2 regions of the Clostridium sp. 7_2_43FAA genome follow, and region 2 is predicted to be linked to the other one. Evidence: a T-box and tRNA genes for the amino acid it is inferred to sense, from the RefSeq annotation. Region 2 holds a T-box; the other holds one or more tRNA genes.
The links. A T-box is a leader RNA that pairs with one kind of tRNA and senses whether it is charged. The one in region 2 lies ahead of leuS (leucine--tRNA ligase), so its partner is inferred to be a tRNA-Leu.
Positions count from the first base shown of each region.

Region 1: it encodes a tRNA-Leu, which carries the amino acid that the T-box ahead of leuS (leucine--tRNA ligase) is inferred to sense. The anticodon was not compared.

Region 1 covers NZ_JH815222.1:3,051,276-3,056,635, forward strand. Annotated here, with positions in the region: tRNA gene CSBG_RS15445 (tRNA-Lys) at 1-61, opposite strand, end outside; tRNA gene CSBG_RS15450 (tRNA-Gly) at 65-138, opposite strand; gene CSBG_RS15455 (hypothetical protein) at 201-875, opposite strand; gene CSBG_RS15460 (HNH endonuclease signature motif containing protein) at 1,162-1,578, shown strand; tRNA gene CSBG_RS15465 (tRNA-Gly) at 1,810-1,884, opposite strand; tRNA gene CSBG_RS15470 (tRNA-Leu) at 1,906-1,989, opposite strand; gene CSBG_RS15475 (NPCBM/NEW2 domain-containing protein) at 2,225-5,360, opposite strand, start outside.
Region 2 covers NZ_JH815222.1:844,652-850,011, forward strand. Annotated here, with positions in the region: gene CSBG_RS05545 (VTT domain-containing protein) at 25-582, shown strand; gene leuS (leucine--tRNA ligase) at 649-3,099, opposite strand; T-box leader at 3,153-3,357, opposite strand; gene CSBG_RS05555 (CoA-binding protein) at 3,519-3,887, shown strand; gene CSBG_RS05560 (YccF domain-containing protein) at 3,913-4,275, shown strand; gene CSBG_RS05565 (MATE family efflux transporter) at 4,481-5,360, shown strand, end outside.

The sequences.
Region 1 (5,360 bases), 2.2 Mb from region 2:
GGATCGAACCCGGGACACCCTGATTAAGAGTCAGGTGCTCTACCAACTGAGCTAATAACGCATATGGAGCGGGTGATGAGAATCGAACTCACGTAACTTGCTTGGAAGGCAAGGGCTCTACCATTGAGCTACACCCGCAAATTTTATTGACAATAATATTATATATTCCACAATTATTACTGTCAATAATAAATTTTCCCTTAAATTATTTCTGTAAGTGATTTTAATAAAATATCTCTAAATTTCTCACCATCACGCTTATTTTTATTAGCTCTTTCGCATATGTTATTCCATTCAGGGATACTTATACCAATCCTATCTTTAAATTCCCTTTCAGTTGTTGTCATATAGCTTGAATTTACTACAAACTCCCCTAAATCCTTTGGGGTATTAAAAATTTTTAAGTATAAAAATTCTCTGTTATCTCCATACCAGGTTCTATTAAAGTCCCTGGAAAACCTTTGAAGTGCTCTAATTAATTTATCCTTAGGCAAAGACCAACAATCCTTTACCATTTTTACATGCCTTCTCATATTATCTGCTTCTTCTTTAGATATTTTCTTATTTTTTTCTCCATCTAAGATTATTTTTTCTACTGGAATGTTTGGAATACTAATAACCATTCTTTCTTTTCCATATATCCATTTATAAAATGCCTCTTGTAAAAACGAATATTGAATATATCCTAATAACATTTTCTCATTTGGAAAATATGACCATGTATTATTAAGTCCGTTATTCTTACAAAAAACTAAACTATGGATATATATACTTTTTTCATTAGGCAATTTATCCATAAACATATGTCCTCTTATTGTTTTGTTTTCATTAATCAATTCTTCCCAGTAATCAAATGAATCATAGCTATGTCTCACTGTATCACCTTTCTTTCAGCTCAGTAATATAATATACTATACATATATTATATAGTATGTTATACCATCTTTTCAAGTATTTTCAAAGAATATAACAAAGTAAATTTAAACACTTTTACATTACAATATTCTGATAATATAATTTTACACTTATACTTAGTAAAAATATACCACTTTGTTATATATAACTTAAATATACTAAATATTATCTATTACAAAAACTATTATATTGTAGATTATTAATCCCAAAAAATATATAATATTATTAAAGATATAAAAAGGAGGCATGACTTTGTACCACTGTGAAATTTGTGGAGCAACAGCGGATATTCATCATATAGTTCATAAACACGAAGGTGGCTACGATATTAAGTTAAATTATAAATATCTTTGTAACTACCACCATAGAGGAAAAAATGGTCCTCACAACTGTATAGAAACTGATTTGAGGTATAAACTAGAATTACAAGATAAACTCTATAAGTTATTACCCAAAGATTACTATACTGCTAAGGAGCTTTATACTCTTCTAGGAATGTCTAATTCTTCTTTAAAAAAATTAATTAAAAAACTTAAATTATTTAAAGAAGGTTATTCTAAAGAAGATATAATTAAAAACCTCATGGGCGGTAAACTCTACTCATATGCTATGCTTCAAGAGCTTGAATTGGAACGTCTTTTCCATAGTATTAATATTAGCTAAAACATTCTTTTATATTCAAGCTACTAACTATTTATTGCATAGATTTACTAAATTTCTTTAGTTTTAAATTAGATTTATAAAATATACAAAGCTCTTAAATACTATACTACCAAGCAAGACTTGATAACTATAGTTATTTAAGAGCTTTCTTTTATATCAAATAACATATATTCTTAATAAGCGGCAAATAAAAAGCTTTTTAAAAAATATATTATATTCTTAAAAAGCTTTTGGAGCGGAAGACGGGATTCGAACCCGCAACTTTCACCTTGGCAAGGTGACACTCTACCATTGAGTCACTTCCGCATATTATTTTAAATATTTTAATGGTGCAGATGAAGGGAGTCGAACCCCCACGCCAATGGCGCTAGATCCTAAGTCTAGTGCGTCTGCCAATTCCGCCACATCTGCATACCTTGTATTAATATTATATAAAATATTATTTTTTAAATCAATATAAATTGTAAAATTTGGTTATTTTATTTCTATAATAATATCTTATATGTACTTTAATTATCTTAATTATTTTAATAAATTTAATGATCACTAAGAGCTTAACATAGTAAAGTTTCTCTTAGTGATCATTAATTCATATTATATTATATTATTTTTTCACTTCTTGTTTAGCTAGTTCTTCTTTATTGTTTTACTCTATATTAAATATATAAAGTATTCCAACATCATGGTTATCTTCTTTATTTTCATAAGTTATATAGACACCGTAAAGTCCAGCTTTCATATCAGATGTATCTATTGATATGTCTCCATTTTCATCTATAGAATTTTCTACATCTAATTTCTCACTACCTACCATAATTTCCTTAGGTTTCAATGCCTCTCCACTTTTAGACACTACTCTTTCTTTAAGTATAACTTTATTATTTTCTACTGTAGCCATTCCAGCTTCAATTATTTGTAGATTAGCATTTAGTACCTTAAGATTTTTTAAGTTCTTTAGAGGTGATAAATCCCTTACTTCATTTTGCTCTATATTAAGTTCTTCTAAATTCTCAGCATATTCTAAGCCTTTTAAGCTTGTAATTCTTCTGCTACTACCAGTTAAGGTCCTTAGATTATGCATATCTTTTAAAGTTATATCTCCACTCAATCCAAGCGCCTTTTGAATATCTTGTTTTAGATACTTATCTTCAATTTCAATAACTTTATTTAAATCAACTCTTTTTAAGCTATTAATTGTTTCTTTTAATTCAGTTATCATTGATTGTATTTCTTCATAAGTAGATGCTTTATTTTCTATCATTTCTGTTGCTTTTCCCACAGCCTGATCTAGTACACTTAAACTTTCTTCAGTATAAGCTTCTCTATCTATACCTTTAGCACTTTCAACTAATTTAGAAAGCTCTGTATAATCTATGGATTCTGAATTTGCATAATAAAGCTTAGTATCTCCCCATGTAGCGTGGTCTGAACCAATTCCATTTCCACCATCAGTTACTACAAGTTTTAATTCCTTAGCATCATTTATATCAACTTCTACATACTTCATAGCATCTCTAGAAGTCATTACTCCACTATCGAATTTCTTTTCTCCATCGACATATATTTCGAAGGAAACTGAACCTACTGTACCAAACATTTGTCTATCTACTCCAACATATGAGCTAAAGAATGCATAATCTTTATCACTTAAATCATATGTTATTGTTGAAGTTGCATGAGCACCTATACCTCTTTCAAATGATACTTCATTGCCCTCTTCATTAGTTAATCTTAAAGCATTATTACTTGTAGATATATCCTTCTTAGGAGCAGCATAGCTATTTTGAGTAAATTTCCAATCATATTCTGTCAAATACGTATAATCTTCCATGTTTACTACTGCTATAGTTCTTGATTTAGTTACTTCATTACCATCACTATCTAGAACTTTATAAGTAATTGGATATTTTCCTGGTTTATTAAAGTTTACTTCACCAGTTACTTCAACACTTGAAGTTAAATCTCCATCTTCAGCATCAATTGCAGTATACTCTTCATTTAAGTCAATCGCCTCTCCAACCTTTGTTGACACTGATTTTGGAATAGTTAACTCTGGCTTTGCATTTGTAGTATATAATTTAGTATCTGCCCATGATGCAAAATCTCCAAGTCCATTACCATCAGCATTATCTGCTACTAATTTAAGTTCTTTTACTCCAGTAACATCTAGATTTACAAGCTCTGCTTCACTATCTCTTCTTATTACATCTGATGTATAAACTTCTTCACCATCTGCAAATATTTTAAATATTATGGTAGTTCTATTATCATTGTAGTTTTTATCAGTACCTACATATGTTGAGAAGTTGGTATAATTTCCATCTAACTTATATACTATTTCTGCATTTGTTGCAGCTCCAATTCCTTTATCAAATTCTTTTATTTCGCCATTAACTTTAAGTTTAATTTTACTACTTGAGTTAACTGCTGAATCTTTGTTTACAGTTTTCCATCCTGATACTGCTGAATCCCACTCCATATCAGATACATAAGTACTATTACTATAAACTACAAATTTTCTATCTTTGCTTGCTTTATTTCCAGCACTATCTGTTATTGTATATGTCACAGTGTATTCTCCAGATTTATTTATATTAAAATCATTTTTATTAACCGTAACATTACTAGTTATATCACCATCTTCTTGGTCATTTGCTGTAACCCCTGAAGTTAAGTCAAAATTGCTGTTTAACTTAACATAAGTTATATCTTCAACATCTATTGTTGGGAACTTAGCTCTTATTATTTCTTCAGCTTTAACTAATTCTTCTTCAAATAGATTAGCAGCTGGATGGCTCTTAACTTCTTCCCTTAGAGCTTGTACCTTATCTAGAGTATTATAACTTTCAGTAACTTCTGTTTTATTACTATCAGTAAATAGTTCATTATTTATCTTATCTGCTAAAATATCCTCTCCATAGAATGATACTTCACCTATACTAGCCCAATCCTGATTTGCTTCTATAAATTTAAACATCACTCTTCTTGCTGTAGTTTTAGCTATTTTAAACTCTACAACATCATTAACATTTCCAGTATATTCACCTTTACCTGCTAATATAAAATCATTTCCCTCAGCTTCATTAGACGTGTATATTTCAAATTTCCTAGCAAATCCTTTTCCACCATTTCTTGCTTTATAGGCTATTCTATTTATTTCCTTACTTTCACCTAAATCAAATATAACTTCATTTTTGAATGTATCACTGTTTGGTTTATTAGTTTCCCAATGTGTATTTCCATTACCATCTATTGCATTACCTATAACAGTACCTGGATAACTTCCAGCATTGTTAGTTACTGAAGTAGCTCCAAATTTAAACTCTTCATTATATTTATCTAAGTTATCAAACTCACCAAACTTTGATTTGTTTACTGTAAAATCTTCATATATAGTTACATAAGATTTAATTTCTGTTATGTTATTGTCACTATCTTTTACTCTATAAACAACTTCAAATCTACCAATTTTACCTTCTTTATAGTTATTTGAAACTATTTCAACATCAGAAGATAAATTTCCATCTTCAGCATCTCTCGCTTCGATACCTGATTCAAAATCTACTGCTTCTCCTAACTTATAAATCTTATCTTCAACTGAGATAACTGGTTTTGCATTATTTGTAGTTAATTTAGGATTAGCTATTACTGCATGATCTAAAGTATTTCCATTTCCAGCATCAGTAACTTTTATTACTAGTTGGTTTATGCCCTTAACTGGAACATTTATATATTCCATATTATCAGCATATTTTAAAACTTCAGTATTAGCTAAAGTTTTA
Region 2 (5,360 bases):
ATTTGGAAATTAAGGTTTAAGAATATGTTTAATTTAGATGACATAGTTACATTATTTAAAGAATATAGCATGTATTCTATTCCTATATCAATATTGATAAGTACGATAATTGCAATATTGGGAGTAGTACCATCAATATTTGTAACAGGAGCAAATATTATATTTTTTGGTGCCTTTGAAGGGTTTATAATCTCACTAATTGGAGAAGCATTTGGAGGATATATAAGTTTTATAATATATAGATTGGGATTTAAAAAGGGAGCAGAAAATATTAAAAATAAACATAAATTACTAAAGGCACTAGTTGATTCTGAAGGGAAAAAGGCAGGTATACTTATATTCGAGGGTAGATTAATACCTTTTATACCATCAGGATTTGTGACACTAGCAGCTTCTATTAGCAATGTAAATGGACTTATATTTATAATTGCTACTTTTTTAGGAAAAATACCATCTATAGCACTTGAAGCATTAGTAAGTTATGATTTGATAAATATTGAAGAAAATTTTATTAGACTGATAATAACATTAGTAGCAGTACTCTTATTATATATAACTTTAAAGAAATATAAAAAAGAATAAGATTAAAGGGTAAAGTATTAAAATACACTTTACCCTTTTTAAATAATTGTTTTATTTTATTTAAAGTTATTTAACAACTATGTTTACAAGTCTTCCTTTTATAACGATAACTTTAACTATATTCTTGCCTTCAGTTGCTGCAATTATATTTTCATTAGCTAATGAAGCTGCTTTAATTCCTTCCTCATCTAAATCAGTAGAAACATTTATTTTTGCTTTAATCTTACCATTAACTTGAATAGCAATTTCAACTTCATCTTTAACTAAAGCTTTTGGATCAAATGTTGGCCAATCTTCATTGAAAATTGAGAATTCTAATCCAAATAAGCTCCATTGTTCTTCAGCAAAGTGAGGTGCAAAAGGTGCTAGAATCTTTAAGAAGTCTACACAAGTTTTCTTTAGGAAATCTAAATTCTTTACATCTTCTTGTAAGTATTTAGAGAAAGCATTAACAAATTCCATCATTCTTGCAATTGCAGTATTAAATTGGAATTTATCAGCATCTTCAGTTACACCTTTAATTGCATTATGTAACCAGAAGTTTAATTCCTTTTCAGCTTTATCTAAAGTAGTTTTATTGTTATTGTTAGCTTCAATAGCTTCTCTAGCTATATCAAGATATCTTTCGATTCTATCTACAAATCTTGCAACGGATTTAAGCCCATCATCACTCCAAGCTCCACCTTCAATATAAGCAAATCCAAACATTAAATACATTCTAAATACGTCTGAACCGTATTCTGAAATATAGTCATTTGGAGAAATAGTATTTCCTTTTGACTTACTCATTTTTAATCCATCAGGTCCAAGAATTAATCCTTGGTGAGTTAATGATTTAAATGGTTCATCAAAATCTAAATATCCCATATCTCTTAAAGCTTTAGTAATGAATCTAGCATATAATAAATGCATACAAGCATGTTCAGGTCCACCTACATATTTATCTACTGGAAGCATTTTATTTACTATATCTTTATCAAAGGCTTTTTCGCTATTTTTGCTATCAGGATATCTTAATTGATACCAAGATGAACAAACAAATGTATCTAAAGTATCTGCTTCTCTTTTAGCAGGCTTTCCGCATTTTGGACAAGTTGTATTTATAAATTCATCGCATTTTGCAAGTGGAGATTTTCCATCTGGAGCAAATTCAACATTGTATGGAAGTTCGACTGGTAATTGATCTTCAGGTACAGGTACAGTTCCACAATGCTCACAATGAATCATAGGAATTGGGGCTCCCCAATATCTTTGTCTAGATACTAACCAGTCTCTTAATCTATAATTAACCTTTGAAGAGCCAAGTTTCATAGATGATAATTTTTCAACTATCTTTTCTTTAGCTTCTTCAGTAGTTAATCCATCAAATTCTCCAGAGTTAACTAATACACCATATTCACAGTAAGGTAATTCAGTGTTATCACCTTTTTTGTTAGTTATAACTCTTTCTATTGGTAAATTAAACTTTGTAGCAAAAGCAAAATCTCTTTCATCATGTGCAGGAACAGCCATAACAGCTCCAGTTCCATAAGTTGATAAAACATAATCTCCAATCCAAATTGGAACTTCTTTATTGTTTATAGGATTTATAGCATAAGAACCTGTAAATACACCAGTTTTTTCTCTTGATAAAGATTGTCTTTCTATATCAGATTGTTTTTTAGCTTCTTCTTTATAATTTTCAACAGATTCTTTATATTCTGCAGTTGTAAGTTTATCAACAAGTGGATTTTCAGGTGCTAAAACAACATAAGTTACACCATTTAATGTATCAACTCTAGTAGTGAATACATCAAATTTTATATCTGAATTTTTAACTTTAAATGTAACTTCTGCACCAGTAGATTTACCAATCCAGTGTTTTTGCATAGCAACAGTTTTTTCTGGCCAGTCTAAAGTATCTAGTTTTTCTAATAGTTCATCAGCATAATCAGTTATTTTTAAGAACCATTGAGTTAAGTCTTTTTTTGTTACTTCAGTTGAACATCTTTCACAAGCACCTTCATGAACTTGCTCATTAGCTAAAACTGTATTACAAGATGGACACCAGTTTACAGGGGCTTTTTTTCTATAAGCTAATCCTTTTTCATATAGTTTTAAGAATACCCATTGAGTCCATTTGTAATAGTCTGGATTACAAGTAATAACTTCGTTATCCCAGTTAAACATAGCACCCATAGCTTTTAATTGTTTTTCCATAGTTTCTATATTTTTATCAGTTGAATCCTTTGGATGAATTCCTGTCTTTATTGCAAAGTTTTCAGCTGGAAGTCCAAATGCATCAAATCCCATTGGTTGAAATACATTATATCCTTGCATTCTTTTCATTCTAGCCCATGAATCTACAGGTCCATAGTTAAACCAGTGACCAGCGTGTAATTGGCTACCTGAAGGATAAGAGAACATTTCTAAAACATAAAGTTTTTCTCCTTCCTTATTTGGGTCGAACTTATAAAGATTTGTTTCTTCCCACTTATCTTGCCATTTTTTATCTATGGAAGTTCCATAATTAGCCACAATAATTCCTCCTTTAAAAGTAAAAAATAATATAAAAAAGCCCTTCATCTCAATTAAGAGACGAAGGACATATTCGCGGTACCACTCTTATTAGAAAAAATAATATTTTTCTCACTCAAATTTATAACGGTTCTCCCGTACTTGCTTTTAACAAGTAAGCTCATAGGCAAGTTCTTATAAGTTAAACACTGTTTTACAGCAACCAACAGCTCTCTTGAGGATAACCTTTATAATACTACTCCTAATCAAAGCAATAAATATATAATTTTAATATACTCAATTATATATTTTATTACAATATAAGTCAACAACCACAAAATAGGAAATTATATGAATTAAAATATATTAAGAAATTTGTTGATGAAAAAGGAGCAATTGGATATATTAATCATATAAAACTTAAAAGGAGGTAAAAGAAGATGAATATAGGAGAGTTAATGAAACTTAAAAACTGGGTTGTTATAGGTGATGTTTCTAATGAGACTAAATATGCAAATGAAATTTTAAATAAGTTTAAGTTAAAAGGATATATGGTAAGTGGAATTCATCCTAAAGGTGGTAAGGGAATTTACACTAATTTGAAAGAGGTTCCATATAATATAGAAGCTATTGATTTATGTATAAATGCAAAATATGGAATAGAGTTTTTAAAAGAAGCAAAAGAGCTGGGAATAAAAAACGTATTAATACAACCAGGTGCTGAAAGTGATGAAATATTAAAATATTGCAAGGAAAATTCTATAAATGCTATAGAAAACTGTGCATTAATTCAGTTAAATCATATATAGAGTTAAAATAAAGGGGGATGCAAGGATGTCTTGTTTAGGAAATTTAATTTGGATTATATTTGGAGGTCTTTTTAATGCACTAGCATGGCTAGGGTTTGGATTATTATGGTGTATTACTATAGTAGGGATTCCAATAGGCCTTCAATGTTTTAAAATGGCTGGTTTACAATTTGCGCCATTTGGAAAAGAGATTGTTACTAAGAATGATAGTGGTTTAAATTTATTACTTAATATACTATGGCTTATATTTGGTGGACTTGAAATGTGTATAGCAAATTTAATTAGTGCTTTCTTTTTATGTATTACTATAATTGGAATACCATTTGCAAAGCAATCATTAAAATTAGCTAAATTATCATTAATGCCATTTGGGAAAGAAGTAATATAAAAGTAAGTGTTTTAAAATGTAAATTTTGTATGTATTATATTAGATTACGTTTAATATTTCTCTGTTTAGTAGTATTATATTGTATAAGTAGTAATTATGATTAAAAATGATCTTAATTATAATATAGTTAAGCATTATATAAGTTTAATTATTGCAAAATAATTTGTATAGAAGATGAATATAGGTACGATAAGGAGAGAAGTATATGTCTAGAAGTAAGACTAATTTGGGAGAAGGTTCAGTAGGAAAACTATTATTAAGCTTAGCTCTTCCTGCTATAGTGGCACAATTAGTAAATGTTCTATATAACATAGTTGATAGAATATTTATAGGAAGAATGGTAAATGGAGAAGTGGCTATGGCTGGAGTTGGTGTTGCTTTTCCTATTATAATGATAATATCAGCATTTTCTGCACTTATAGGTATGGGTGGAGCTCCACTTGCAGCAATAAAAATGGGTGAAAAAGATAATGAAGGTGCAGAAAAGATTATTAGTAATAGTTTTTCTACTTTAATAATTATTGGATTAATATGTACAATTGTTTTTTTGATATTTAAAGAAGATTTATTATGGGCTTTTGGAGCTAGTGATGCAACTATTGGATATGCAGTTGATTATTTAACTATATATTTAATAGGAACAGTATTTGTGCAAATAGCTCTTGGGATGAATCCATTTATTAATACACAAGGTTTTGCTAAAATTGGTATGGTTACGGTTGTGATAGGAGCTATAATAAACATAGTGTTAGATCCTATATTTATTTTTAAGTTAAACTTGGGTGTTAAGGGAGCTGCCTTAGCAACTATACTTTCGCAATTTGTTTCTGCAATATGGGTATTAACTTTCTTATTTGGGAAAAAGAGCATACTAAAAATAAGAGTAAATTATTTAGCGCCTAAATTCAAGGTATTACTACCAATAGTAGCTTTAGGAGTTTCGCCATTTATAATGCAATCAACTGAGAGTCTAGTATTAATAAGTATGAATAATAAGTTACAACTTTATGGTGGAGATTTAGCAGTTGGTGCCATGACTATAATGAGTAGTATAATGCAAATTGTTACTTTACCATTAATGGGAC